One region of the Paenibacillus sp. IHBB 3054 genome, then DNA from elsewhere that is predicted to be linked to it. Evidence: riboswitches for the same ligand, from Rfam matches in the RefSeq annotation. Region 1 holds a riboswitch; each other region holds the start of a gene.

Region 1 (7,692 bases):
ATCGTTAGGCGTTCCGCTCTGCTCAATGCGTCCGCCGTTCATGACAAAAATCCAGTCGGACATGGCCAGCGCTTCCTCCTGGTCATGGGTAACGAAGATAAAGGTGATGCCCAGCCGCTGCTGCATTTCCCGCAGAATGTACTGCATTTCCGTGCGCAGCTTCAGATCAAGTGCCGAAAGAGGCTCGTCGAGCAGCAGCACCTGCGGTTCATTGACGATGGCCCGGGCAATCGCTACACGCTGCCTCTGTCCGCCGGACATTTCATTAATGGCCCGCTGATCGTAGCCTACAAGGTTGACGAAGCGCAGCGCTTCCTGCACCTTTTGCGTGATGACCTCTTTCTTAAGCTTCTTGATCCGCAGTCCAAAGGCCACATTCTCAAATACGTTCAGGTGCGGAAACAAGGCATAGTCCTGAAATACCGTATTGACCTGCCGTTCGTTGGCGGGAATGTGGTTGATGATTTTGCCGTTCAAATAAATGGAACCTTCCGTTGGTTCAGCAAACCCGGCGATCAGACGCAGGATTGTCGTCTTTCCGCAGCCCGAGGGTCCCAGCAGTGTATAGAATTTGCCGCGTTCGATCTCGAAGCTGACTCCTTTTAACACGGCTTCTTCATCGTCGTATTGTTTGGTAACCTGGTCAAAAGAAATAATAGTGCCTTCCAGGGTAGTTATGGCTAACGACCTCCCTTACCTTATGTAGTACAACCTATTTTACCCGCTTCTCGCAGGGAACAATCTAAAGTGGCATGCTCAGCGCTGATAAGCGACAATTCCTCCCTTCCTTCGACACACTTCAATATATATAGCATATAGGATTAATGCAATATATGCGATAGCTTACAATGTTAACTGCAGTGCAGAAACTTAACAAGTTCGTAAAAACTGTACCCGTTATTGTTGTTTTTGAGTGCTATAATGAAAATTGCTGAAAACCTAAAAATGTTCTCTTATTGATGTGAAAGAAGATGACTAACATGAACGAGGGGTTGCAGGACCGCCTTGAAAAATTCGGATTATCTCTATATATGATACGCGTTACGATTGCTGCTTCACTCTCCTGGCTTGCGGTTCACAGCCTGCACGGCGACAGTTATTTATACTTTGCACCGCTTGCCGCAATTCTTATCACCCAAGGAAGCGTCAAGGCTTCGCTGGAAAAAGGGATTTACCGTCTGATGGGCGTTGTGCTCGGTGGAATTGTCAGCCTGCTCGTGGGCCATTTCTTCGACGTGGGGGCACTGTCTATTCTGCTGATGCTGCTGATCGGCATCGGTGTGGCCACCGCCTGCCGGATTAACATTCAAGCCGTTTCCCAGGTCGGTGTGACCTCCGTGCTGGCATTGACCTTTTATCAGGACCCTTATATCGTGTGGAGAGTCGCGGAGACCTTAATCGGCGTGCTGATTGCCTTAATAATAAATATGATTATCGTTCCCCCCGGGGGGTTCGTCAAGGTTAAACGCCTGGCACTGGAAGGGACCCTGCTGCTGGCCGATGCCTTGACCGGACTCGCCGCAGAGAGCAGCAGTTCTAAGCAGGCTCCGGAGAGGCTGGTGCGTTCCGGACAACTGCTGGCGAAGAGCGACAAGCAGCAGAAAGAGCTGCACTATACGTTATCCCATTATCAATGCCGCAGCGGATTGCGGTCATTGACACAGGCAACCTCGCATCTGCAAAAGGTTCACCGCTACGTCAAGGAGATCGCCGAGGAGATTTCCCTCCTGCCTGCACATTATGCCGCAGCTGACTGGATGACAGAGGTCGTAACGGCAACCGCAGACTGCATCGCCCTGTATGGAACCAAGACTTTGTCCGATGCCGAATGCACCCGTTCGCTTCCCGAAGCGCTGCGCCGCGCCCGGGATCTGCAGTTCGCCTGGTTCTCCGAGCTGCAGGGTCAATGCTCATTGACAGCAGTCCGTGATCTCGGAGCCGTCTTCTCCCATCTTAACCGGGTGCTGGAGGAAATTGAACGGGCCGATTATGCAGCCACAGTTATACCGGCACCAGTCTCCGTCCGGGCCGGAAGCGCACGCGCCGTGCACCTTGTCAAAAGAGGGCTCTCCCACAAGCTATAAGCTTGGGAGCGTCCTTTTTTTCGCAAAAACGACTCTGTCCTTTGAGAAAAGGCAGGGTCGTTTTTGCTTGTAATATCGTTTGGACTTTAACCCGCTTCCCTTTTAAAGGGATACCGGAGGGATTGTTATTATTAAGTTGAAAATTTAATACTAAAGTACTAGAATTAAGCTTGTTTGTAGAATTATTTTGGCAACCACTCCAGTATTGAACATTCCCTGTCGATTTGAGTCGATTAAATGACCTCATGCTGAATGTATATCATTGATCTATTTTTTTAAAGGCAAACTTCCCGAAAGGGCAGGACGCAAAGCGATGGGCCTAAGAATGTGAGACTATCCATTCATGGTCGCCAGGCTGCCAATTGAGATGTGACTTGGGTACCGGTAGGTGAAGGCAACCTATCATAGTCCATGATGCTCTTTTCTGTACAGATGCCATTGATTATACGAAGAAGCGAGGTTAGAGTAATGCCACAGCATATCATCGAGAAATTCGGGCATGTATTTCATACCACAACGCCAATCGGGAACCCCGATCTTCCGGCTCTGCCCTCTGTGCAGGCTAAGCCGCTCCGTGGGGGAGATGAGGATAAGAACGGACGTATTATCGTACAGAACAACCAAATATTCATTACTCCTCCTCTGCCCGGCGGCAAACCCGCTGTCATTTCCTCCGTTCACCCTGTGGTGTTGAATATTAACCGGAAGACGGTGACAGATCCTACGGAAGTAACCCCCACAGACCGTATCACCTGGGAGATTTGCGAGAAGCCGCAGTATCAGATCACCGTATCCGAAGATAAACTGAAGGTCTACTTCACGCTCTACCGTGCAGAAAAGTACGCCTGGAAGCTCGCCAGCTCCCCGGCTGCAGCAGATGTCACAGTCCGGGCGCAACCGAATTGCGGCCTGCTGCTGTCCACCCTTACGGTGGACCAGATTATCGCCGGCTTCAAGAAAAGCTCCATTATGCGCGATCTCAACATTCCGGCTCTTTATGCAGAGCTGAACAACCCTACCTATCTCCCGGTCTGCATCGCAGAGGGTAAAGCCCCTATTCCCGGCAAGAATGCCCGGCTGGAGCTGTTATTTGCTGAGGACAGGGAATATGAATTCATTCGGACTGCCGATCCTGCAGATTTCCTGAACCATCCAAGGGTTCCTTTTGTCCAGGAGGGAGAGGTCATTGCCCGTAAGCTGCCTGCGGAAGAGGGAGTGCCCGGCATCGACGTGTATGGCGGAATTATTCCCTCCCCGCCGCCGCAAGACATTCAGCTGGTCACCAAAGAATGTACAACCCTGCTGGCGGACGGCGGGATCGCTTCCCTCCGCCAGGGAAGGCCCCGCTTAACGGGATGCGGTCTGAACCGCAAGGTTTTTGATTTCCCCCAGACATATCTTGTTCCCGGGGATATGAACCCCGAAGCCGCCAAAATGATGTTCCCGGGTGATGTGGTCGCCACCAATGATATCGGAAACCAGACCATCCTTGAAGCGTTGGGGAATGTATACATATACGGCGACGTTACACATGCAACAATCACAGCTACAGGCAGCATTTTTGTCCAGGGCAAGGTTGTCGGCAGCCAATTGTACTCCGGGCACTATGGAGCCAGACATAACCGCCTCTGCATGTACTCCGCTCTCTTGATGGAGGAAGTGACCAGTCTGAGAGAAGCGTCGCAGCAGTTGGCGAATACCGTCCAATCACGCCAGCAAACCGTAAAATACGGTCTGGTGGTTATGCTGCTGCTGGAAAGCAAATATGACCATCTCCCCGGCCTGATCAGTGATCTCCAGGATGTTATTGCCGGGATGAATCCCGATTATCCTATCGACACCGGGCAATTAAGACATATGCTGGAGGTATTCCTGCACCCGGGGCAGTTCACCGATTTCTTCACGGATGCTGTTCTTAGCACGTTTCTGAGGCTGTTGCAGGATTTGCATGACGCCATATCCGGGATGCAGGAGGAGAATACACGGATCGACATCGCCTCGTCACAGCATAGCATTATTAAATCCGGCGGAGATCTCCATGTTCATAAGGAGGGTAGTCTGCACAGCCAGCTGTTCTCTTCCGGCAATGTCCGTTTCGTAATGAAGGAAGCGGTGTGCACGGACTCCACAATCGAGGCGGCAGGCTCCATCAGCGCACAGACTGTAGGGAAGCAGTCCTCCGAGAAATCGGTGCTTACCGCCGGCAAAAATATTACAGTCCGCAAAATCTGCAACAGCGAAGTGACGATTGGAGAATATACCGCCAAGATTGACGGGACAGATGAAGAACTTGTCTTCACCGCCCAAAGCCTGCGGTTAAGAAATCAGGCGCAGTAGCTTTCCTCTGCCCCAAAATATCTGATCTAGCTGCTAATACCCAGCCTAATCAAGATTCATACTGAGGTCTGTCCAGCTCAAAAGTCCGGCCAATTGCTGCATAGGATGCGCCGGCCAGACGGCTGACCGGCTTCAGCTTGCCGACATCAATTCGGCCGTTATGAATCAGCTCATCCTCTACATGAAAACCTAGCACTTCGCCGATAACCATATCGCAATGTCCGAGCTCCACAAGCTGCACCAGCCGGCATTCCATCGCAATCTTACATTCCTGTACACGCGGGACCTTGACGGCTTGTCCGGGTACCGCCGTCAGCCCGGCCAGCTCAAGTTCGCTGATTCCGCCGGGTGCATTGATTGAGGTATGGTTGACTGCAGTGATATTGTCCTCATCGACGATATGGACCACAAATTCCTTATTCGCGGCTATATTGCGCGGCGTATGCTTCATTTCTCCGCCTGCTTTGCGGACACAGGAGAACATGACCATAGGCGGATCATCATTTACAATATTAAAAAAGCTGAACGGGGCGGCATTCACGATCCCCGCTTCATCCACCGAGGTTACAAAGGCAATCGGCCTGGGCACAATGCTGCCGATCAGCAGCTTATAATTATCATGTGCCGTTTGTCCATCCGTCTGAATATACATGATTATCCCCCTGTCTTAACTTGTCAGCCGCCGTGCGGCCCGGCCTATCTTAACATTCACCAGAATAATGCTGCATACGATCAGCAGCATACCCACTACCAGATTCAGCGTAATCCGCTCATTTAATAATACTACACTTGACCCGATTGAGATCAGCGGAATCAGGAAGGTGAATGAACCGACCTTGCTGGCCTCTCCTTCATTGATCAGCTTGAAATAAACCATCCACCCCAGCGCAATGACGAACACCGAAATGAACAATGTGTTCACGATAAAGGTGCTGTTCCACGTAATATCAGACCAGCTCTCCACAGCCGAACCGGCAGCCAGCAAAATGACGCCCCCGATCATGATCTGCATTGCCGTCATCCACAGCATATCTACCCGCACCGCATTTCGTTTCGTATACACCGTCGCCAAGGCCCAGCTTAGCGCGCTGGCCAGGGCAAGCCCTACGCCCAAGGCGGAGATGCTTCCGGTAAATCCGCCAATGCTGAGCGCAGCTACCCCGAGAAAACCAAGCAGCAAGCCGAACATCTTCATTCCGTACATACGCTCTCCCAGCCAGATCCAGGCAAAGATGCCGAGCAGCACAGGCTGCAGAAAGACGATGGCCGAGAACAGCCCTGAGGGCATATACTGCAGGCCGATCGTCTGGAACCCGTAATAGAAAACGATGCTGAGAAAGGCCGAAGTCAGATAGACCGGCCATAGCTTGCTGAAATGAAGGGCCTTCCGCTTAGGAAGCGCAGCAACAATGAGGATCACCCCGGCAATAACCGTACGGATTCCGGCAAACAACAAGGGCGGAGCGTAGGCTAGAGCAATCTTGGACAGCGGCCAATTGATCCCCCAGACAATAACCAGAAATATAAGCAAAGCAATGTTTTTCTTCCGCTGCTGCATCTCATCACCCCTTGTTCTATTTTCATTCCAAATGATACAATAAGCACAGTCATAATTGAAATGAATTATATTCATGAGGGGCATACCAGATTCGATATGAACAACAATCAAATTCGCCTATTCGTCAAAATTGCCGAGAGCGGCAGCTTCACCAAAGCCGGGCTGGCACTGAACATGACCCAACCTGCAGTCAGCCGGGCCATCTCCGCGCTAGAGTCTGAGCTTGCAGTGAAGCTGCTGCTGCGCGACCGGCGCAGTGGGCTGATGCTCACTGATATCGGTAAGCGTGTTCTGATTATTTTCCGGGAAATTCTAAATGGGTTTGACAAGGTTGAGCAGGAAATCTCCGCTGAGAAGGGCCTGGAGAAGGGACTCATCCGCATTGGGGCCTTTCCGGTGGCGTCTGCTTATTTTGTCCCCAAAATCATCCGTTCCATTACCGAGAAATATCCCGAGATTGAGATTGTTCTCTATGAAGGCTCGGTTGCCGAGGTCAAGGAATGGCTGGAGACCCGTTTTATTGATGTCGGCTTCATTATTCCGCCGCAAGAAGAGTTTGCCACAATTCCGCTCTACCGGGAGAAACTGTACGCAGTGCTTCCTGGCGATCATCCGCTCCGTGAGAAGCATGTCATCTGTGTCAAGGATCTGGAAGACGAGCCGATGCTAATCTGCCGGGCAGGTTATGAGCCTCCGGTCGTTGATTTGTTCCATCGGGGAGGCAGTAAGCTGAATGTGAAATACGAAGTGAACAGCTACATGACCGCACTCAATATGGTTAAGGAGGGACTGGCTGTTGGTGTCATGTCGCAGCTGTCCCTGCTGTCTCCGCCGCCGAATGTGATCATAAAGGAGCTGGCCCCCGATGCTTACCGGGATATCCATCTCGCCGTCCATACACTGGAGGAGACCTCGATTGCCGTCCGCTTATTTATGGACACCGCACTGCAGCTGTTCTCCGGGGCAGAACTGTCTGTGCTTTGAAGAAATACACTATTATGCTGAACAAGAGGAGTGAACCACTTGAAATATCACCGTTTGGGTAACAGCGGGCTGCAGGTCTCCGCACTGGGTCTGGGGACCAATTCCTTTGGCAAAAGAGCCGATCAGGAGACCTCCATTGATATCGTCCATGCCGCGCTCGATCAGGGCATTAACTTTATCGATACCGCCAATATTTATGCCGGCACCGAATCGGAGCGGATCATCGGACTGGCACTGGAGGGCAGACGTCAAAGTGCAGTTCTCGCTACGAAAGCAGGTCTTCCGAGACACGAAGGCCCTAACGGCAGCGGCTCTTCCCGCCATCACCTGATGCTGGAGCTGGAAGGCAGCCTGCGCCGCCTGAAGACCGATTATGTAGACTTATACCAGATCCATACCTTTGATCCCTATACACCGCTGGAGGAAACGCTGCGGACCCTTGATGATATGATATCCACGGGCAAAGTCCGCTATATCGGGGCCTCCAATTATGCGGCTTGGGAGTTAATGAAGGCGCTGGGCATCAGCGAGGCGCGGAATCTGGTCAAGTATACCTCGATTCAGTGCAGCTACTCCCTGGCTGACCGGACGCCGGAGGCCGAGCTGGTTCCACTCTGCCTGGATCAAGGACTTGGGATTATCCCCTACTTCCCGCTTGCCGGAGGCATTCTTACCGGCAAATATGCCGATGAAGGCTCACCGCCGGAAGGTTCCAGAGCCGAAACCGAT
Region 2 (7,692 bases), on a different contig from region 1:
GCAGCAACAGGCTTCCCACCGCAAGTACGGCAATCACGGAGCCAAAAAAATAATTTCTGATCTGCTTCTTCAAAAACACCCCGTATATATTCATCTGTTCCCCCATTTCCAGCCTTACCCTGCTGCTTATGTTCCACTTGCATTACTATATATTCCGTGGTATAATAAAGTAATATTTGTTTTCGTGTATATACATCCCCATCAAGAAGATGTCGGCCGATTGGTACTTTCTATTTATTATCGGCATTTTGGACACAAAATCTTACGTTTTCTTGCATGACTCTTCCTTTTTATGAGACTAAATTCGAACATAGCATTCCGATTCACACTGGCGCGGCCACGGAGCCGCAAGGACAAAAGAGAGGTAGGGCTTTTGTCGTTTTGGAAGGATTATTCTCGCCATACGGCTGCTGGAAATAACAGGGAATTACGACACCCGTTTCGCTCACAAACGGCGGGGGATTAAATATACGAGAAGATATGGACGTGCCGTTCCCCGTTGCAAGGAACGCCGCCATATGTGGAACATATAAGCGCCCGATATCCGCAGCTTGCGGATATCGGGCGCGTCTACTTTCTAGGGGTTTATCCGGAACTAATGTACATAACGGGCAACAAACTGGCTTATTTTGCCGATGTATCCCGCCTTATCCGTATCATACGCAAGTCCATGCCCCGCGCCATGCACTACGAATTTCTCTTTTGGGCTGTTACATACCTCATACAACTCATTCATCACGTGGAAAGGCACGAAAAAAAATTGTCTGCATCGCCATGGATAAACAAAATCGGCACCTTTGCCTTGCGTACCTGCTTCAGCGCCGATGCTTCACTGAAGAAATACCCAGCCTTCAGCCGGGCAAAGAAAGGGCTTTAGATCCTGTAAAATATCCAAATAATCGACATATTTTTACTATCCTTGTGATATACTAGAAATGGTAAACGTTTACAAAAGTCATTTTGTAATTGCAGAATCAGGGATTGATGAGTCACAACTTTTGGATTTTGTAAATTCAATTAAATAAGTTTAAGTTTTTATTGACTCTAAGGAGGGCATATGATTAAAAAAAGCAAAAAAATAGCATTCTTTTTTTTAGTACTTACACTGACTTCAATTTTAGGATGTTCCTCATCTGGAGATGCTGATCTCGCGAAAGCTAATGAAAAAGTTAAGAAGCTTAGTCCTCTCACCGAAATACCCAAAATTGATGGTTTGGATATAAAGGAAATAGTTGTTAAAAGGGGATTAGAAACCGATAAACTCCCTCAAAATACAGTTATAATAACTTACACCGACAATAAGGGTGAAAAAGAGAAAGAAGAAGCTTATGATAAAAGTATTGAGTTGCTTTATGGTCCATATGAGGGCGACAAAGTATTTACACTTTCTGTAAGCGACATTGAAGTAGAATTCGCTAATAACATGAACACAAAAACTGTAAATGGTCTCGACCTTCTCTATACAGAAATTAATGATTCATTATTAATATATGCTCGTCATAATGGGCTCTCGTACACTTATGAAGCTCAAATAACAAATAAATACGCCAAAGACAAACAGTTCGAATTATTCTCAAAAGCAATCACTTACAATGAAACTGATTAGAACATCTTTTTATCAATATGCTTCCCTCATTCTTAAAAGTATCATCTTTCTATCGTAAAGTACAAAGCGATAGAGAGATGATACTTTAATGATCATGTGATACATTGCGCAATACATTAACAGGTACATAACTAATACACTCGATCGACTCAGGGAATAAACACACCCGAACGTAGGCGCGTCTACTTTCCCGGGGTTATTGGACTACTTCACGTACCGGTTAACAAACTCACTTACCTTGCTGATATATCCCGCCTTATCCGTGTCATACGCAAGTCCATGCCCCGCGCCATGCACTACGAACTTATCCTTGGGGCTGCGGCATGCCTGGTACACTTTGTCCATCATGGCATAGGGTACGAACTTATCGGCATCGCCATGGATGAACAGGATCGGCACCCGTGCCTTACGCACCTGCTTCAGCGCTGATGCCTCACCGAAGAAATAGCCTGCTTTCAGCCGGGTAATCAGACTGGCAATCTGCACGAAGGGAAAGCTTGGCAGATGATACATCCGCCAGAGCTGATAAGAGAGCTGTGCTTTGACCGAACTATACCCGCAGTCGGCAACAACCGCCTTCACCTGCGGCGGAAGCTCTTCACCTGCGGTCATCATCACCGTTGCTCCGCCCATAGACACCCCATGCAGCACAATCTGCGCCTGCGGCCCATTCTCTTCAATGATGTATTCGATCCACTTTACATAATCCCGGCGTTCGGGCCAGCCAAATCCTATGTAATTGCCCGTGCTTTCACCATGTCCCCTGGCATCGGGAATCAGCACATTATAGCCCAGGTTTTCATAATAAATCTTGGCGTAGGCCCCCATATCCTTGGCTTTGCCGGAATAGCCGTGGGCAACGATTGCTGTACGTCCGGCTGCCCGCTCTGACGGCAGATAATAACCCCGCAGCTTCAGTCCATCCTCTGAGCTCATGTCGACATTCCGGAAGCTCTGCCGGGCGATCCACTCCGCCCCTTCTCCCCAGGATGCCCCGGCCACCGGCGGATCTACCTTCAGCGCGGGTGATTTCGCCAAAAACTCCTTAGGCGCCCGATGGATCGCCACTCCATAGAAAAAGAAACCCGCATAGGTCAATCCTCCGGCAATGAATATAATAATCGCCAGTATAATTACACTCCACATGAATATTCTCACCTTTCCTTCTCGTAGCTGTGGGATACTCCAGTCACAATCATGCGGGCTCCGCAATGATTTCTGCATAGTATAACATGGTAGCCTCGCCTGCGAGAAATGTACATATAACAGATGGATTGAAATCTAAACCATTGTTGTATAATAACCCTCAAAACGTAAGAAACACCCTATAAAAAGGCCGCTTCCGGGATTTTCTCTCCCGTAAGCGGCCTGAATTATGTTTAGAACATGGCGTCTGGACTGCTATTGGCCCGAGTGTGATTCAATGAAAGCCTCAGCGTTTTCGTCTGCTGGTTCTTGCCGTTCTGCTCAGCAGCAGACCTACTCCGGCAATAGCGAGACCGGTAATATAATAAGGTGCCGGGCTGGCTTCACCCGTTTGCGGCAGACTCTCGGCTGGATCCACAGTCCCCAGCGGAATTTCTTCATCAAGAATAATTTCTTCATCCGGTACCGAAGCAGGTACTGGGACAGTCGCTGGAGTAGTCTCCGGCGTTGGCTGCACAGACGAAGGTTTGGTCACAGGGCCCAAAGGCAGCGGATCCTCATCAATCGTAATCTCCTGATCGTCATTCGTACCAATCACCGTTGGTGTCGGAGATGGCGTCGGGTCTACCGTTGGTGCTACACTCGTCGGTGCTGGCGTTGGGTCTACCGTTGGCGCTACACTCGTCGGTGCTGGCGTCGGGTCTACCGTTGGCGCTACACTAGTCGGCGCTGGCGTTGGGTCTACCGTTGGCGTTACGCTTGTCGGCACTGGCGTCGGGTCTACCGTTGGCGCTACACTCGTCGGCGCTGGCGTTGGATCTACCGTTGGCACCGGTGTTGGTGTCGGTACCGGCGTTGGCGTTGGTGTCGGTACCGGCGTTGGTATTGGTGTCGGCGTCGGTGTTGGTATTGGTGTCGGTGTTGGCACCGGTGTTGGCGTTGGTATTGGTGTCGGCGTCGGCGTCGGTGTTGGTATTGGTGTCGGTGTTGGCTCCGGCGTTGGCGTTGGTGTCGGTGTTGGCTCCGGCGTTGGCACCGGTGTTGGCGTTGGTGTCGGTGTCGGCTCCGGTGTTGGTGTCGGCGTTGGTGTCGGCGTCGGCGTCGGCGTCGGTGTAGCCGTTGGTGTTGGTGTCGGTGTCGGCGTTGACGTTGGTGTCGGTACCGGCGTTGGTATTGGTGTTGGCGTCGCCGTCGGCGTTGGTGTTGGTGTCACTGTCGGTGTCGGTGTCGGTGTCGGTGTTGGCGTCGCCGTCGGCGTCACTGTCGGTGCCGCCGTTGGTGTCGGTGTCGGTGTCGGTGTTGGCGTCGCCGTTGGTGTTGGCGTCGGTGTCGGTGTCGGTGTCGGTGTCGGCGTTGGTGTCGGTGTTGGTGTTGGCGTCGCCGTCGGTGTTGGTGTTGGCGTCGCCGTCGGCGTTGGTGTTGGCGTCGCGGTCGGCGTTGGTGTTGGTGTCGGTGTTGGCGTTGGCGTCGGTGTCGGTGTCGGTGTCGGTGTTGGCGTCGGTGTCGGTGTTGGCGTCGGTGTCGGTGTCGGTGTCGGTGTTGGCGTCGGTGTTGGCGTCGGTGTTGGCCCGACTGGCGGCACCGTTCCCTCAAAGGTATGATGATGCATCTGAATATAACCGCTGAATCCTTTTGCAATAAGGGTACCATGCAGCTCAGCTCGGCTGAATGCCACAAAGGCATGAGGCGCTAACATGGTGCCTTCAATGGTTGTGTTGCCATTTGCTACAGAAGAAGCTTCGTAGAAGTTGAACAGCACATTGTGAGGTTTGCCGTTCCACATTTGAAAATCCGGAATGACGACCTTATTCCCGCTTACATTGATAATTACCGTGGCATTTCCTGCAATGTTGAACTGGAGACCGTTGGTAACCGCCAAATCCGCAGCAGTCAAATGAATGACATTAAAGGAATCCGGAGCGTTAATCGTCATTTTCCCTCCATCTCTGACAAAGGGCTGTGTTTGTTTCAGAGCAGCGAGTTCACTCGAACGCTGAATCAAAAATTGCTCCTCAGCTTGAAAGTCGATCGGATGACCCTGCCGCGTGCCTCCCTTAAGATCGGCTCCTGAACTTTTCATGCTGCCTCCATATACAGAGGTGCCATAAACTGTTCCATTTGAAAAGTCGATGTCTTTGCCGGCGATAAGCACATCTCCACCTACAGCATCCTTGGATACGCCATATCCTTGAAGAGTAATGTTCCCTGCAGCAGCAAGCCGTCCGTGGATCTGGTCATTGCTTTGCGCGAAATCTCCAAAGATAAAGGCGTTGAAATTCCCGGCGACTCCCAGCACCGGTGTTGGGGTGTACGGCATGCTTGCCGCCGCCTCTGCATTGATCCCCGGATGAAGCATATTGCCGATGGTTAAAATCCCCGTCAGAATCAAGGCTAATAATTTGTTCTTCAACAATGATATGTACCTCCTATGTAACTATTCTATGAATGCACAGATTGGCCCATAACAACAAAAAGACCGCCAAGAAGGGTTAGCTTCATGGCGGCCGGACGATCATGGCACCTTTAGAGTGCTGTAGATTCCTGACTTTGCGTCCCGCTCTTTCGAACGGTTTGCGATTATACATGAGAAGTTGGTAACAGTTGTTTTCTATGTAGTCTATGACTTTTGTTACTTTCGGACTAGGATTAGTCTATCTCTTCACCCTCTCGTTTGTCAATCTATTCCTTATTTTTTCGATAGATTCTCTGCAAAAATCCTCAATCCCGCTTCACCTAAGGGTTTCGTTGTATTCACCGATCACATAAAACAAATTTTCAATATTAAAAATTAGTATATTCGAACCACTTTTCAACCCATGGCGAAACGGCAAAAAAACTGTCGCCAGCACTTGGCAGCAGTTTTTGGTCATTTTCAATTTACACAAGTCAGCGGGCAACAGCCGGACTCAGAATTTGTATATTTTATAACAGCTGAACCCAGCCGATCATGGACATCCATATTGGAACACTTAAAAACAACCCGAACAGCAACCCGCGGCGGAGACTTCCCTCATAATTCATCACAATTCTCCTTTTTAATGAACTTTATTTTTCAATATTTATTATTTCAATTTTAATATAAAATAATTCTTATAATTATTTTGTGAATTATGTCACATTGTTTAGTTGTTTAGAAATTCCATTGATTAATTTTTGAATAATCGGTTAAAATACGAATATACGTTCTTATTAGAGGTGATTGAATTTATGCATAGAGCGGAGAGTAACGATAATACACTGGTCAAATCCTATATATTGCTTCCGCTGATTTTATCAGCCTTTGAACGGGATTCAGCCATTATGTCGACACAACTGCGGACCCCCGCTCCATACATGGATGTTCTCCGTACTGCTGCGAATGCAGCCACTGCCGATCTGAGGGATGTGCGCGCCGAAATGAGGAAACGCGGAGTTAAGGTCTATGAACAGCAGCGGCTCCAGGTCGGCATCGAGGCCAAATTTATATGCCGGGGATATCATGAACGGATGCTGCTGCTGGATGACGTCATCGCTGCACAGGCCGCTATCCATATGCGCAAATACCTGGGACTCGATATCTCCGGCTACCACAGCTATGAGGAACAGTACAAAATCAAATCCGGCCCTCAAGCAAGCCTGTAGCCTTTGGTGCGTTGAAGAATAAAAAACAGGCCTTGCCATGGGAGTCGGCAAGACCTGTAAAGTACCCGCTATAAATTACATTAAAACCTTCCAATAGCCCAATGTGCCGAAAATAACGACCAGCGCCACGGGATATAGAATTCTCCGGCTTACCTTATCCTTAAACGTAAGAAATAAACATAACATGCAAAGCCACGCAATAAGAAGACTGCCCATTTCCTATGCATACGCTCCTTCCTGAGCCCATTCATACCTGTATTCCACCGAACCGCCGGTACCGTCATAACATTTTCCGTCTATCCAATTAGACTTGCCGATCTGAAATTCCATAAGCGCTTCACCGCTTTCTTTGCGGAACAGGATGCTCCCAGAAGCCCAGTCGGCCCTTAGCCGGAATGTTGTCCTCCAGCGGAGTGACCCCCGTCAATTCCCAGGCAAACCGGCCCTCCCTATAATCTCCAAAGATATATTCGCTGCCGTAGGGCCAGCCTTCTTCAGCCATACCAGCTGTAACTTCATAACAGTTTATCAGCGATCCTGTCGCTATAATCGCTCCGGCAGGCAAATTGTCCGCTGTAAGACCATGACGGGCGAGCACCGATTGGAAAGGCTCCCGTAAGCATACTTCCTTATCAATCTTCAAACCGGCATGAATGGCGATTTCACCCCGGTAAGCCGTTCTCCAGGAACGGGTCTCGAATGATTTTTCACCAAGAGCAATGAGCGTGGCCCAAGGCTGCCGTATAGTCAGGCATCGCATAACATCCTGCCCCCTCTCTGCAACAAAGGAAAGGCGCAGCCCACCGGGAATCCGGAAAACCGCGCCGCATATAGTTTTTTTAAGATGCTGGTGAAGGAAATTGCCCCCGGCTTAAGCATTATGAGCGTAACCCACACCTATCTATAAGGTTCAATTAGGTTCTGTATGATCTTTGCGGCGCTTCACTTCTCATTATAAGGTTCAATAAAGTTTTGTAAAGTTTCTCTCGACGGTAGAAGAAACGGCAGATGGCTGGCTGCCTATTCCAAGGTTAAAGCTCCGGCTTTGCTTGATGCTGCAACTTTTTCCAAATCAGTAAGTCTAAATAAAAAAAAGAAAAGGATGGATTAACTTGAAAAAAACATTATTTTTGTTTTTTACTGTATTGTTTATCTTTTCAATCGGCGGTACAGCGAATGCTGCTAACCCCCTAAAACTAAATGTAAACGGGGTAATACAGGATGAGTTCCCTTCTCCATTGGTTAGAAAGAACGTGAGTTATGTTCCTATTCGCACTGCGCAGTCTTTGGGTTATAAGGTGACCTGGAACAGCAAATCC
Region 3 (7,692 bases), on a different contig from region 1:
CAGATATCCGTAGTGCGGAAATGATTAAATATGCATCGAACGCTTTCCTGGCAACCAAAATCTCCTTTATCAACGAAATTGCCAACATTTGTGAAAAAGTGGGAGCTGATGTAACCGAAGTGGCGGAAGGCATGGGGATGGACCGGAGAATCGGCTCAAGCTTCCTGCAGGCCGGAATCGGTTATGGAGGCTCCTGTTTCCCGAAAGATACCAATGCGCTGATCCAGATCGCCGGCAACGTGGACTATGAGTTCAAGCTGCTGAAATCGGTGGTTGAGGTGAATAAAGGGCAACGGTTTATGATTATTTCCAAACTTCATGAGTCGCTCGGCAGCCTGCGCGGCGCGGTTATCGGAATTTGGGGGTTGGCCTTCAAGCCGAACACCGATGATGTACGCGAGGCTCCTGCCCGGGAAATCGTCGAAGCGCTGGTAGCGGAGGGAGCTACAGTGAAGCTCTATGATCCTATTGCCGCCGATAACTTCAAAATGCAATACGATCATCCGCAGCTCCGCTGGTGCGGCCTGCCGGAAGAAGCGGCAGAAGGCAGCGATGCCGTATGCCTGCTGACCGACTGGAGCCAGTTCAAGGATATCGACCTGCATCGCTTGGCGGGCAGTATGCGCCGCCAGGTTCTGATCGACGGCCGCAACGTCTACTCCAAGGAGCAGATCGAAGGCACCGGCCTGGAGTACCATTCCGTCGGACGCCCGCAAATGGGCGGACTGAGCGGGTATTCGGCCAGTGTGGCTGGCGCGATCTAAGCCTTAAGCTTGCTCTGCTAAGTTCCCAGCTCTGTAAAGCACTTCGCTCTTACCTGCCGCCAACCAGGCGGCAATGCCGGATCTTTAGCAGAGAGCTTCGCCTGCGGGTGAAGCAAGCGAAAGGTGTGATGCTTTCAGAACGCTTGGCCCGGCAAGAGTTCTTAACCGGTAAGCTGTTATGGAATGGAACGGAGAGGAATTTTGGAACTGTAGGAGCGAATGCGTCCGCCTTTGTCTGCGGATTTCCACCGCGAACAGCGGTATAAATCATGAAATCTGCAGACAACAGCGGCCGAAAGTCCAAACATTCCTTGCAGTGACTCTAATAACAGCCCAAGCTGTTAGAATTCTTGCGCAGCCTGCAGTGCTGCCCGAAGCAGTCTGTCTTTTGCATTAGCCGAACTGCAGCTCACAATAACAATCCGATATTTTCGCGTCACACATAATGAGGAGGGTTCCATATGAAACTGGTACTTCTATCAGGCGGTTCAGGAAAACGTCTCTGGCCATTGTCCAACGATTCACGTTCGAAGCAATTTCTGAAGGTACTTGAGAGCCCGACGGGTGAACCAGAATCCATGGTGCAACGGGTATGGCGGCAGCTGGAGGAAGCTAATATGTCGGGTTCGGCTTATCTGGCTACCGGCCGCAGTCAGGTGGAAATGATTCAAAGCCAGCTTGGCAGCGAGGTACCTATCATCGTTGAGCCGGAACGCCGCGATACGTTTCCGGCGATTGCCCTGACAGCAGCCTACCTGTATTCCATGGAAGGCGTTTCGCCAAGCGAGACCGTGGCCATCCTGCCGGTCGATCCTTATGTGGAAGCCGCCTTCTTCGATACAGTAGTGCAGCTTGAGCAAACGATGCAGGAGAGCGGAGCGAACCTGGCGCTGATGGGTGTAGTACCCGAGCATGCTTCAGAAAAATACGGATATATCATTCCTACCAGCGCAGAGGCGGGAGCAAGCGGTTATCTGCAGGTAAGCCACTTCCAGGAGAAACCTGACCGTGAGCAGGCCGAGGAACTGATCAGCCGGAATGCCCTCTGGAACTGCGGCGTGTTCGCGTTCCGCTTGGGCTATCTGCTTGATATTCTGCAGCGCAAGGGATTGCCGCTGAACTATGAGGAACTGCAGAAGCAGTACAAACTGCTTGCTTCCATCAGCTTTGACTATGAAGTGGTGGAAAAAGAGGAGAAAATCGTAGTTCAGCCTTATGCCGGATTCTGGAAGGATCTGGGCACCTGGAACACGCTGACCGAAGAAATGAACAGCAACCATGTGGGCAAAGGGTTCGTGACGGCCGATTCCGAAGGCACATGCCTGATTAATGAGCTGGATATTCCGATTACGGTGATCGGCGCGAAGGATCTGATTATCGCTGCCAGCCCGGACGGGATTTTGGTTACCCATAAAGCGGAGAGTCCGAGAATCAAGGAAGTGCTGAAGTCTTTTGAACAAAGACCGATGTACGAAGAACGCCGCTGGGGCCATTACAAAGTCATTGATTATGTGAAATACGATGAGGGAAATGAAGTGCTGACCAAACGGATTTTTATCGAAGAGGGTAAAAATATCAGTTACCAGCTGCACCATAAGCGCAGTGAAATCTGGACATTTGTCAGCGGTGAAGCAAGCATTGTGATTAATGAGAAGATGCATAATGTGAAGGCAGGAGATGTGGTGCGTATACCGGAAGGCACCAAACATGCGATCCTTGCGCTGACGGATGTAGAGTTTATCGAGGTACAGACCGGTTCGGAACTGGTAGAAGAGGATAACATCCGCATCACCTTGGATTGGGAAGATATAGCTTTGCAACAGTTTATCTCTTAGGCCTAAATAATCTATTTAACCAATTGTTGCAAATCTAAAACAGGCATTTAGAACCATTTATTAGTTTATTTTTATTAATGCTCTAAATAAAAACTTCATAGGGACGATACTTACGGTAAGAGGGATAAATCCTTCCAAAACGACAAAGGCAAACCTAATCGAAAGATAGGGACGCAAAGCCATAGGGCCTTCGCAAGAGTGGCAGCCTGGCTACCGAAAGGAAGATAATTTTGAAAACTTACCGTAAGTCTCGTCTGCTGTCCACCTTGCTGTCTCTTGCCATATTGTTCACCGCAGTGCCTTTAGGATTAGGGCTGTCGCCTTCATCCGCAGAAGCCTCATCAAGCACAGGAGTGCCGGTTAATCCGGACGCTTCAGCCGAAGCTGTCAAGCTGCTTAGTAACCTCTATTCCATTACCGGAAAAGGGATTATCACTGGACAGCACGATTATTTGGAGAGCCCGGATGAATTCAGCAACAAGTTGAAGGGAACAAGCGGAGAACATGCTGCTCTTCACGGATATGAGCTTGGCGTAATTAGCGGCCAGTCGGAGAGTACGGCTGCTTCGCAGCGCAAGAATGTGGTGAACAGCGCGATCAACTGGTACAAGAACGGCGGCATTGTCACAATGACCTTTCATCAGAATCTGCCCGGGACGGCTTACCTCTGGTCCAATGTGCAGAAGCCGCTCACCCAAGCGGAATTTAACAGGTATGTAACGCCGGGCACGACAGAATACGCCAGCCTGATCACGGATCTGGATAAAGTGGCGGTGTCGCTCAAAAGCTTGCGGGATGCGGGAGTTCCTGTACTTTGGAGACCTTATCATGAAATGAACGGCAACTGGTTCTGGTGGGGGAAGAAAAGTAATTTTGCTGAACTGTGGAATATTATGTATGACCGTTTCGTGAACGTTCATCAATTAAACAATCTGTTGTGGGTATGGAACCCCAATGCACCGAATGCCTGGTCCGATCCTTATGCGCTGACCTATCCGGGAGCAAGCAAAGTGGATGTTCTTGCAGCAGATATATATGATAACGACTATATGAATAAGTATTATGATAGTTTGCTTAGTCTGGCTGCCGGTAAACCGATAGGTATTGGTGAGAACGGTGAGATGCCCAGCACGGCCAAACTGAAGCTCTCCCAGAAAAATTTCGTTTTCATGATGAACTGGGGAAAAATGCTCTATGAGAAAAACAGCACAACTACGATTAAGAGTTTCATGAGCGATAGCTATACACTGACCCGGGATAAATATAAGAGTTGGAGTGCACCAGCCGCTGCGCCGACGGCAACACCGACACCAACACCAACGGCAACTCCAACGCCGAAGCCGACGGCAACACCGACAGCAACGCCAACGGCAACACCGACACCAACGCCAACAGCAACGTCGAAGCCGACGGCAATGCCAACGCCTGACTCTAATGATTCAGTGGAAGCGCCTGTGGTGAGCGGACTTAAGGGAGAGTACTTCAAAAATATGACGCTTTCCGGTACGCCCGCCTTGGTGCGCAACGATGCATTGCTTAACATTAACTGGCGCCAGGGTTCGCCGGATCCTTCAATCGGTGTAGATTCCTTCTCCGTCCGCTGGACCGGTCAAATCAAGCCAACGTATAGTGAGACTTATCAGATTTCCACCACTTCGGATGACGGTATCCGCGTTTATATTAACGGTAAAGCTGTCATTGACAGCTGGATGAAACAGAGCGGAGCCGAGCGTACCGGAAGCATCGCTTTAACAGGCGGTCAGTTGTACGACATCAAGGTCGAGTATTACGAGAATGCCGGCGATGCGAATATCCGCTTAATGTGGCAAAGTCAAAGCCAAGTCAAAGGGACGGTTCCGGCCAGCGCATTGTTTGTGAATGCCGGGGCAGCTGCTGCCAGCCTGGAGGACAGTACACCCAGCCTGGTTGCAAAACCGGCTTTAGCGGCGACAGCAGCACCAGCCGCAACGGCAACAGCAACGCCGACACCTGCGTCGGCGCCAACGGTAACACCGACGCTTGCACCAACACCGGTGCCAACAGCAGCACCAACGCCAACACCGGTGACAACGGCAACACCGACGTCGGCGCCAACACCAACACCAACAGCAGCACCAACGCCAACACCAGCACCAATACCGGTGCCAACACCGACAGCAGCACCTGCTGAGAATGGGCTAAAGGCAGAATATTTCAATAATATGCTGCTGTCAGGCACTCCGGCACTTGTACGTAACGACGCCATTCTTGATTTCAATTGGCGTCTAGGCACTCCGGATGCTGCAATCGGCATCGATTTCTTCTCCGTACGCTGGAGCGGCAAGATTAAGCCGCTCTACAGTGAAATGTACACAATCTATACTACTTCAGATGACGGCATCCGCGTTTGGGTCAATGACAGTCTTGTGATTGACAGCTGGATGAAACAGAGTGGAACCGAACGCATGGGAAGCATCAGCCTGAATGCCGGGCAGCTATATGATATTAAAGTGGAGTATTACGAGAATCAAGGGGATGCCAGAGCGCGTCTAATGTGGGATAGCCCAAGCCAAGTAAAGGGTACTGTTCCTGCGAGCGCCCTGTTTCTTCCTTCCGCTTCCTAAGCAGAGCGACTGGTTAGCTTCTGTATTCACCGGCGGGTGCTGGTTAAGACGTTACAATTATAATTCCTAAAGTCCACTCTTAGTGGCCCTGCTTATCAGCAGGGCTACTAAGCTATAGCCCCCATTTGGCCTCGGGATGTATGAACCTGCATAGGGAACTCATCCTGTGTGCCGTGGCGGCATTTCGCTGGAGAAAGGAGATTACGATTTGAACACTTACCGCAAGTACCGCCTGTTTAATACGATTTTACCTCTTATATTAATATTTTCCCTGCTGCCCTGGTCAGAAGCGAGGAGTCTTCCGGTTCCCCGGACGATAGTTACACCTGCTGCTGCCATCACTCCCATCAATCCCTCAGCTTCGGAGGAGGCTGCCGATCTGCTCAGCTATCTGGTTGATCTTGGAGGCAAGGGAATGATATCCGGCCAGCATGACTATTTGGAGACCCCGGATGAATTCAACAATAAGCTGAAGCATGCAAGCGGACAATATGCCGTATTGCATGGTTATGAGCTGGGAGCGATTAACAACCAGCCGGAGGGCACCATCGTGAAGCAGCGCCAGAATGTCGTGAAGAGTGCGATCAAATGGCACCAGGGCGGCGGAATTGTGGCGATGACCTTCCATCAGAATTTGCCGGGCACCTCCCCGGAATGGGCTAATGTGCATATGAGCCTGAGCCAAGAGGATTTTGATGCTTATGTTACGCCGGGCACCCCGCAGTATAAGAACCTGATCGCTGAGCTTGATGAGGTAGCCGAATATTTGGGAGACCTGCGCGATGCGGGAGTGCCTGTGTTATGGCGCCCTTATCATGAGATGAACGGCAACTGGTTCTGGTGGGGGCAGAAGGACAACTTCACCGAACTTTGGGACATTATGTATAACCGTCTGGTGAATGTTCACAAGCTGGATAACCTCCTGTGGGTATGGAATCCGAATGCGCCTAATGAGTGGTCGGATGGCTATGAGCCATATTATCCGGGTGCCGGGAAGGTTGACGTTCTGGCGGCGGATATTTATAACAATGACTATAGACAGTCTTATTATGAGAAGCTGCTGAAGCTGGCCGACGGCAAGCCGATCGGGATCGGTGAAAGCGGAGAACTGCCAGACCCGCTCATATTGTCCCGAACGCAGAGTAAATGGGTATATACCATGACATGGGGAAAAATGCTGACCGAGAAAAATAACCTCGAGCAGATTAAGAGCTTTATGAGCGATGATTATACCGTGTCGCGGGATGATTATAAATTAACGCTGGTCGGTAAAAACAATAACCCGGCCCCGGTATCCCGAACCGGATTGACGGGAGAATATTTCAATAATATGGAGCTGTCGGGCAAAGCCGTCCTGGTCCGCAACGACAATAAGATCGACTTCAACTGGCATGGAGATTCACCGTCTTCAGGAATTGGCAAGGATGCTTTCTCGGTGCGCTGGAGCGGCAAAATCAAGCCGGTTTACAATGAGAAATATAATTTCATAGCCTCCTCGGATGATGGGATACGTGTATGGATCGACGGCAAACTGATCATCGACAGCTGGAAGAAGCAAAGCGGTGTCAGCCGTGAGGGAAGCATGGTCCTGGAAGCGGGAAGCTCGTATGACATCAAGGTTGAATATTACGAGAACAGTGGAGATGCCAGTATTCGCCTTATGTGGAAGAGCCCAAGCCAGAAGCAGGCGGTTATTCCCAAAGGCGCGTTGACTTCAAAATAATGAAATGAAAGCAATAAGTCATTGTGAGGCAGGCACCCCGGAAGAAAGCGAGGACAAGGAATGAGGACTAGAACTAAGAAGAACAAGAATAAACCTCTACATCTACTGTTAAAATTCGCAGCTTTAACCCTCTTGTTTCTATTGTCTGTTTCTATCTTCGGAGATGACGGGACGAAGAGGGCCGAGGTGGAGGTTGACATGTCCAAATTGTCCGCAGCGAAAGATGCAGGACCCGCATTGCCGGACGGAACTGTGCTGTGGCAACTGGGCAAGCACGACGGAACAGCTGGTGAATTTGCGGCTGCCGGCTCTTCGGCCGCTAAGGAGGCATTTAAGGTTGCCTCCGTTTCGGCCAAGACTGCGGAGCTCCAAAGTGTGCCCTCCGGTCTTAGAGGCGACACTAATCCTGAGCTGAGGATTATGTATAAGCTGGATAAGATCCCGGTCAACGGGGTCTTATTTCGCGTAAGCATCATAGATGCCTATAAATCCATTCCGCAAATGAGCGTATTCTCCAACCAGCAGCTGTCGGGGATTATCCAGATTGCTGGTGTTGCCGGTACAGACAGCAAATATACGTTCCGCAAAACGTATGAGCTATATATCCCGAAAGAGCAGCTGGTGGCCGGAACCAACGAACTAAAGCTGCAGGCGGCCCGCGGGATCTATTCCTCCGATTTGGAGGATAAGTACAACTGGTGGACCTGGGATGACCTCAGCCTGGAGTCGCTGAATGCCCCAATCAAGGAGCCGATTCATGGCAGCTA
Region 4 (7,692 bases), on a different contig from region 1:
GTGCTTCACATCACTTTTAGTATAGCCATGTTCCTGAAGCAGCTGTTCAATATTGGATACTGCTGTCGGAAAAGCTACATTGACGTTATACTCCGGATGAAGATAGATTTTCTTCTCTTCAAGCGACAGATGTTCTCCGTACATTTGTGTCATGCCTCCGGCAGGGAACTGCATATCCTCCGCCTTCTGCGTATTGGTGTAGTAAGCCGAATCTATCAGGCCGGAATCCGTGTCCTCCACTCTCTCCAACAGAACCGCACAGGCCGCATCTCCGCAAAGTCCCTTGGACGCCAGGTCCCCTTCTTTGTAGAAACGGGCAATCTGCTCCGACCCTACAATGAGTGCGTATCTCACTCTGGGAGTGGATATCATGGATCGGGCTGCTTGGTCAGCAGCGACAACCATACCTACACAGTTGGCATTGCTGTCATAGATAATGCAGGAATCTTTACCCTCCAGCGCCTGATGCACAAATGCAGCATCTGTCGGAGCGCTGAAATCATGTGTTCCTGAGGAGAATACGATCATATCCAAATCGCTTCCGCTGAGACCACAGTTTTTCAATAGCTTTTTGGATGCTTCAATAGCCATATAAAGCGTGCTCTCTTCATAGTCCGCCGCGTAATAACGATCCTTACGGCCAAAGAACTCCCAAATGCCGATAAGCTTGTCTGCTGAGGATCCGGCCTGCTGAGCCAATTCTTCATTGCTGATCTTATAGGCAGGATGGTGCACTTCGGTGCTTACTATTTTGACATTAGCCATGGTTGACCACCCTCTGCTTTAGATTTAGGATTTAGGATTTAACGATTGCCCAAGCCTCTTCCACCGTATCCACAAAATGTCCTTTAAATCCGGCGCTTGGAGCTACTCTCTGTAATTGAGATTTGGCTACCACTTTCTTCGGATTCACCAGAACCGCATGTTTAAATCCGTTATACAGCACATAGCAGCGTTCCAGAACCGGCAGTATCTCCGGCTTGAATGGCGCCATATCATTGCAGTCAATAATCAGAGACATCTCGTGGATCGGCAAAGTTGGCATGGATGCTTCGAATATTTCCACTTCTTTTACTGTTTCAGCCAATTCGGCAAATCCATGCAAGCTGATGAAGATGGTGTTGAATTCCGGGTACATTTTAGTTTCTGCGATCATTTTTTAATGACACTCCTCTAGTTGTTTTTTTCAATTTACGATTGCGGGATTCATTGGAAATAGGTTCATACCCAAGATTTACCGCTTTACTACTATCGTCAAATTGCACTGTTTTTTTGATAGTTTCGGAAAATTCATTTATGGTGTTCTGACTATTGTACGAAGCACAATATAGTCATTCGCGTCGCGTGAGATCAAAGTATCTTTATTAAAATACACAAAATTGTCCGCACTGCGGTTTCGTTCCCCAAGCAAAAAGAGTTCCCCGTTTCGGAGGTTCACTCCGCGGGCTACTAGTTTATTGTTCATCATTTCCGAGAACACCGCATAATTGTCACCCACGATTAATAGATCGTTCCGGTCGCCAATTACCCATTCACGTTTGAGCAATACTTTAACCGGGGCTCCGGCTTTACTGCGGTCCATCGTCATATAGATGAAGTAATTTTTGGTCTTGCCGGCAGCATCCACTTCTTTGGAGTCAATCATCCAGACAATATCTTTACCATTCGAAGCTACAAGGTTGAAGGATTCATTTTCTTTCAGCTTGTAAATCTCAATTGTTTTTGAACTTGGCAGATCATACAGATACAACGTGCCGGTGTTCCATTTGCTATAGATGAACTTGTCATCTACAAACTGGTAGACCTGATCAAAACCGAGATCATTGATGGTCTGAGTTTCCAGCGTCGTTTTGTTAGTGAAGTAAAAATATGAGCCACTGCTGTGTGCATAATATTTATCACCCACACCGAGTAATTCCGGATTTTTCACTTCCAGCGGAAGCTCGCTTGTTTTTTTGGTTTTCAAATTGTACTGTACCAGCTTCTTCGGATAGATATTAATTTGTTTAGTCACTTCAATTGTGGACTCATAATAATAAACACTGTCTCCCAGGAGCTGCAAGTTCGTTTTGAACGTGTTAGTAGAAGTGACTTTCTCCGTCGTCTTCTTCTTCCAGTTATGTAAGTACAGCTGATAAGCCCCTTTGCTATCCTTCTCCAGTGAAGCGATCGTGTCACCCGTGAACTTGTAGTTGTAGTCAAGCGGCATGTTATATGCAGTTTTGACATCTGTAAAAGTGTACTTCGCAGCTGCGTGGACCGGAGTAGCAATCAGGGGTCCTGCAGCCAAGGCCGCAGCCAGAATAAACGCTAAACCTGGCCTTATTTTGTGGCGAATCTTCAAAAACATGTTTTTTTATTCTCCTTTTGTTGTATTTAGACAACAAAAAACCAAACTACATGAGCGTCCCCGCTGTCATGCCGCTTTCGTGAGCGGTTTAGACCGGTGGCTTTGCGTCTTCCGCCTTTCGGCGGAGTTGCCTTTGTTCATCAGCTGGCGCTTCCGAATCACAAACATATTTTGGTGTTTATTATCTATCTAAATTTATAATTCGACAATAGCAGTCATTATCCTCCTTTTTTCTCACATTCAAATATTGTTCGCTGTATCTGTTTTGTTACGATAGTGCGTAGATCCGTTTGACCATAAAATCGAAAAAACGCTGATTCCAGTTCTCTGACAGCCGTTCGGCCAAGTCTGCAATTAACGCTGCAGCGAGGTCCACCAGCTTCTTGACACCTGAAGGTAATGCGTCCGATCCAAGACCATTTAACGCTCCTGTTAACTCATCCAGTTGCTGTGGACTGAGTTTGCGATGCAGTCTCTTAATGCCGAGCTGCGCTGTAGAAGGATCTAATACATGCCGCAGAACCGCCATTAGATCTGCCGCCAGATGACTGCCGAGCCGATGTGCCCAGAGCAAATCGCCGCGAAGATACGCAGTTTCAAATTCCAGAAGGCTGAAAGTGAAACCGGAAAGGATCCTCGTAATCTCCGCATCCGACATGGGGAAGTTCTCTGCCTTGTAGTTGGCAAGACATCCCTCGGGATCATGCAGGACAAGGATTTGCTCGGTTTGTTTCAGACTCTCCTCAGTCACCGTATAAAGATCGAAATGCAGTCCGTCTTCAAACACGCCAACAATTTGCGGGCCTACGAAGTTAGCTTCCGACCAGAATATCAGCGGTTTATAGCTCTCCATATAGGATATTCTGCACGCTAAAAAATCCGTCAAGCTCTCGCTGTGTACCAAACAGTACAAATCAACATCCGAGTAAGCATCCTGCTCTCCTCCGGCATGTGCACCTTTCAGAAATACCGCCCTGACTGCCGGATCACCCTTTACGGCCAAGCCTACCAGACGGATTGCTTCGTCTTGTTTCATTCTCTCTTCCCCCTGCAATGTGTAGTATGATCTGAACATAATCTTTCTTTTTTTATTAAAAGTGAGAAATATTGTGGCGCTGGTGCGTCTTATATACAAATAAATCAATTGGAGGCACTGGATGAAGGCACAGGAAAACGATGAACAAATCATTGCCGAAGTGCTGCAGGGCAACCGTGAGGCCTTTGCGGTACTCGTAGACAGATACAAGTCGAGCTTGTATGGTCTGCTGCTCGGTATAGGCGCCAGTCACCAGGATGCACAGGATTTGGCCCAGGAAACATTTATTAAAGCATACCAGAAACTCCGCGAGCATCATGGCCAATCAAGCTTTGCCGCTTGGCTGTACGCCATTGCGATCAACCACTTCAGGTCACTGAAAAGGCGGAAATCCCCAGGCCTAACAAGCAGTAACTTACTGGAGGAGAAGGACCGCGGGCCAACCCCTGAAGAGCAGTATATGCGTAAGGAAGACGAGCTTGAAATGCACCGGAAATTGTCCAAGCTTCCAGAGCGATACCGGATTGTACTGCTGCTTCGCTATACCAAAGAATTATCCTATGAGGAAATCTCAGCGATAACGGGAATGCCTATGCACCAGGTCAAAAATTGTCTCCACCGCGCCCGTCAAAAGCTGAAGAAACAATGGTCGAAATCCAGGGAGGGTTCCAATGAAAAAATGGGCTTACACCAATCACAATGACTTGTCCGGCACTGATAACGATCTACTGACGGATTCACAATTGTATACAAGTTCTAATCTGGCTGATGATTTCACAGAGCGCGTTATGGAACAAGTTCGCAATACTGAGATACTGCCCGCCTCCGGGCAAAAATTATCCGAGATATCCGGAATGCAAAAGGGCCGCACCATAAAAAGAGGCTTAAAGTGGGGCAGCACTGTTGCTGCAGTGATAGGAATTGCTTCATTACTGTTCTTTATAGGCAAATCAGGTACAGTGTCAGAGACGCTGTCCAACCCTCCACAGAAACCGTTCCTCCTTGCCAACCAGTGGGCAGAGCTTGGTCTGCTGGACGCCAAAATACTCGGAGTGGTGCAGCACCCTGGCATAGAGAAAACCGATAAAGGCTATACCTTTGTCCTGCAGGACGTAGTGGCTGATCCTACCCGTTTGGTGCTTAACATTAGCATTACGGATAAAACCGGACATGCTGCCAACGACGCAATGTCCAAATTTAATACCAGCCAATTGGAAATCCATGATGAACAAGGACACAACATCGGAGAACTGAAAGAGATCATGCCCTTGGCCAGTGACATTTATGGAAACTCTGGTCAAGCCTCTCTGCTGTTGACTTACGTATTCCCTGATGAAGGCCCAGGAAGCACCGTAGTTATTCAAGGCAATATTCATGAACTGGCTTCAAACAGCAAAACAGAAAAGGTAGTCGCCGGAGACTGGAGCTTCAGCTATGAAGCGGATATGACCGCAGCGCAGGCATTAACAGTAACCACAGATTTGAAGGACCATGTCTATACTACTCCGGATGGGATGAAGCTGGAGATGGATCAAGTGATGCATACACCTGCAGGTGCCACACTGAAATTCAACACCTCGCTTACTGGAGAGGCAGCCAGCCTTATTTCTGCCAATTCCACTAATTTTAGCCACGATTTTGGGGTCATGTTCCATTTTGAGGATGAGAAAGGTGAAGAACTTTCAAGAATCAACAGTTACATCTCCGGAGGTATTATCGACACTTCCTTCGGCTACACTGTCAGATCAACAGAACAAGCCGGCAAGCAGCACTGGACCTACTATTTCAAGAGCCTTCCATATGACAGCCGGCAAGTACGGTTCATCCTGGATGGTTACAATAGTCCCGTCAAATCTAACGATTCAATGACGTTCCATCCTCATGAGCTTAATGAGAAACCCGCAGTATTTAGTGCTCAAGGTGATGTGCTGAAGGTGAACAAGATGGAGATCAAGGAAATCACAGATGAACCGGGAATATCCGGCTGGATGTCGGTCAGCGGCGAATTTATCAACAGATTTGCCTATAACAAATGGGTCGCCCGCGATGGACTAGGAAAGGAATACAAGGTTATTTTTAGAGGTTCTTATAGCGACGGTGAGACAATCACATTTGGAGAGACGGACAATCATGCGAATGAAGCCTTTCTCATTGCCAAAGGCATGACTGAACTGCCCGAGGAGCTGACGCTCCGCCGGGTCATAACGGATAAAAGATTTACCGATGTGAACTGGAGCTTTGATCTGCCAAAAATCGAAGTGAAAAAACCTTGAGTTTGCTTCTATTCTATTGTGGATCTGGAACTTCTGATCCGATATGCCATTTGATGTAGTCATCTTTCAGGATGCTGTACACTTCAAGATCGACGATTCCTTTGCCTGACCATACACTGGCTTGTCTCAAAGTCCCTTCTTTCATGAAGCCGTTTTTCAGCAGCACCTTTTTGGAAGCCCTATTGGGGGGTATTACTTCAGCTTGAATTCCACCCCACCCCAATGGGCTTGCTCCAAAAAATAGCCGACCGATACCATATTTACTTTCTGATTAAAATCAAATGCCTCGATAATACCAAGCAATTTGTCATTATCATTACAGCTGAATATTTATGTAATTGCATCCCTCTTCATTTATTGTCTTTGAACACTCCCGCCACCTGTAGAGGTGGGGGATTCTTGGGTCATTGCTTCCTTGAAGCAAAATGTATCGATTTTCTCAAATGTGAAAAATCGTACACCAAGCGATCCCTGTGGTTCCCACAGTTCTTTGCAAGACGGTTAAACCGCCATCATTATGATATTCTGTGCGGCATTTTCATCACGATCATGCGTTGTATCACAACCTGGGCAGACCCATTGCCGCACTGAAAGGTTCTTCACTTCGGGGTTGATGAAGCCACATACAGAACAGGTTTGGCTGGTGGGGGCAAAGGTATCCGCGATCTTAACCGTGCGTCCGTACCATTTCGCCTTGTAGGAGATTTGACGTTCGAACTCACTCCAGGACGCATCGGCGATAGACTTTGCCAGTTTGTGATTTTTGAGCATATTCGCCACGCGAAGGTTTTCTATACTGATCGTTTGGTTTTCGCGAATCAGTTTGATTGTGAGCTGATGCAGAAAATCATGGCGGCAATTGGCGATCTTCTCATGAATGGAAGCGACCTTTTGCTTGGCTTTGTGCCAATTAGAGCCGACTTTGCTACGGCGAGCCATACGGCGTTGCCAATAAGGCTAACTTCTTTTCGAAATGGCGATACCACTTGGGATTTTGAACCCGAAATCCATCGGAGCAGACGGCAAACTCTTTAAGCCCAAGGTCAACACCAATCTCTTTGCTGGCTTGAGGCAGGGGCTTAACGTCAACTTCACAGACGATGGATACGAAATATTTCCCAGACGCATTACGGCGAACGGTTGCAGACAGGATGCGTCCCTCTAAGGCTCTGGAATTGGCAAAGGGCATCCATCCCAGCTTGGGAAGCTTGAGTTGACGTTCTTCCACAGCAATGTTGCCGTTGGTATACTTCGTTGTGTAGCTTTGAACAGGATGTTTACGGCTTTTGAAACGTGGAGCTTGATTCTGTTTTTTGAAGAACCGATCAAAACTATCTGCTACGTTACGAACCGATGATTGCAAAGCAATACTATCCACGGTTTTCAACCATTCGAACTGTTGTTTGAGTGCAGGAAGTTGTGTGGCACAACGATTGTAGGATAAGCCTTTGCCTTTCGCCTTATAGGTATCATTCCATAAGCCTAAAAAATGATTGAACACAAAACGGCAACACCCGAACATCTGATGAATGAGTTGCTGTTGTTCATTTGTAGGAAAGATACGATACTTATAGGCTTTATGAATGAGCATGCCAACACAACCTCTTTCGATGAAGTATATAGGGATATTATAGCACATGCGTTCGTTTTCTTTGCAAAAAACACCGATTCATCCCCAACCTATAGAAGGTGGGGTGTTCTCGGCTTTCTTTGATAAATAACTTATCACACTTGTTGCTTTTTCCGGCCCCAATCTAATAAAGGATTGACCGATCTCCAGGGATCAGGTAATAATATACATATATATCATCAACAACGCAGAAGAAGAGTAAGTAGACATATGTGAGAGGACTTGCAGAGAGCCGGTGGTAGCTGCGAACCGGTGTCCGGCATATGATCGAATGGACTTTGGAGTTGCTTTCCCGAACCGTCGGCTACGATGTTGTAGGGAAATGCCGGGCATCCCGCCGTTATCAAGGGAGCGGTCTCGAGATCATGTATTCAGCGATCTCCGCACCGTATAACGAAGACTG

What was found. Region 1 has a riboswitch for cyclic di-GMP ahead of ACQ76X_RS23790 (flagellar assembly protein A). Riboswitches for the same ligand answer to the same signal wherever they lie in the genome.
Region 2: another riboswitch for cyclic di-GMP. It lies ahead of ACQ76X_RS09375 (collagen-binding domain-containing protein); the one in region 1 lies ahead of ACQ76X_RS23790 (flagellar assembly protein A).
Region 3: another riboswitch for cyclic di-GMP. It lies ahead of ACQ76X_RS12730 (PA14 domain-containing protein); the one in region 1 lies ahead of ACQ76X_RS23790 (flagellar assembly protein A).
Region 4: another riboswitch for cyclic di-GMP. It lies ahead of ACQ76X_RS11600 (hypothetical protein); the one in region 1 lies ahead of ACQ76X_RS23790 (flagellar assembly protein A).

The regions. Positions count from the first base shown of each region.
Region 1 is NZ_JBOFBG010000026.1:53,351-61,042, forward strand. It holds gene ACQ76X_RS23780 (ABC transporter ATP-binding protein) at 1-669, opposite strand, end outside; gene ACQ76X_RS23785 (FUSC family protein) at 981-2,084, shown strand; cyclic di-GMP riboswitch class I at 2,355-2,447, shown strand; gene ACQ76X_RS23790 (flagellar assembly protein A) at 2,553-4,421, shown strand; gene ACQ76X_RS23795 (flavin reductase family protein) at 4,471-5,073, opposite strand; gene ACQ76X_RS23800 (DMT family transporter) at 5,089-5,979, opposite strand; gene ACQ76X_RS23805 (LysR family transcriptional regulator) at 6,076-6,963, shown strand; gene ACQ76X_RS23810 (aldo/keto reductase) at 7,003-7,692, shown strand, end outside.
Region 2 is NZ_JBOFBG010000006.1:33,815-41,506, forward strand. It holds gene ACQ76X_RS09355 (HD domain-containing phosphohydrolase) at 1-94, opposite strand, end outside; gene ACQ76X_RS09360 (hypothetical protein) at 521-877, shown strand; gene ACQ76X_RS09365 (hypothetical protein) at 1,058-1,606, shown strand; gene ACQ76X_RS09370 (alpha/beta hydrolase) at 1,811-2,752, opposite strand; gene ACQ76X_RS09375 (collagen-binding domain-containing protein) at 3,039-5,165, opposite strand; cyclic di-GMP riboswitch class I at 5,249-5,338, opposite strand; gene ACQ76X_RS09380 (hypothetical protein) at 5,960-6,373, shown strand; gene ACQ76X_RS09385 (ASCH domain-containing protein) at 6,711-7,133, opposite strand; gene ACQ76X_RS09390 (copper amine oxidase N-terminal domain-containing protein) at 7,486-7,692, shown strand, end outside.
Region 3 is NZ_JBOFBG010000009.1:46,587-54,278, forward strand. It holds gene ACQ76X_RS12720 (UDP-glucose dehydrogenase family protein) at 1-764, shown strand, start outside; gene ACQ76X_RS12725 (sugar phosphate nucleotidyltransferase) at 1,226-2,599, shown strand; cyclic di-GMP riboswitch class I at 2,737-2,817, shown strand; gene ACQ76X_RS12730 (PA14 domain-containing protein) at 2,830-5,202, shown strand; gene ACQ76X_RS12735 (glycosyl hydrolase) at 5,411-6,925, shown strand; gene ACQ76X_RS12740 (discoidin domain-containing protein) at 7,124-7,692, shown strand, end outside.
Region 4 is NZ_JBOFBG010000008.1:16,457-24,148, forward strand. It holds gene ACQ76X_RS11590 (ketoacyl-ACP synthase III) at 1-765, opposite strand, end outside; gene ACQ76X_RS11595 (hypothetical protein) at 797-1,156, opposite strand; gene ACQ76X_RS11600 (hypothetical protein) at 1,295-2,350, opposite strand; cyclic di-GMP riboswitch class I at 2,401-2,492, opposite strand; gene ACQ76X_RS11605 (hypothetical protein) at 2,619-3,386, opposite strand; gene ACQ76X_RS11610 (RNA polymerase sigma factor) at 3,508-4,089, shown strand; gene ACQ76X_RS11615 (DUF4179 domain-containing protein) at 4,058-5,659, shown strand; partial or broken gene ACQ76X_RS11620 (GNAT family N-acetyltransferase) at 5,673-5,989, opposite strand; partial or broken gene tnpB (IS200/IS605 family element RNA-guided endonuclease TnpB) at 6,161-7,250, opposite strand; gene ACQ76X_RS11630 (hypothetical protein) at 7,553-7,692, shown strand, end outside.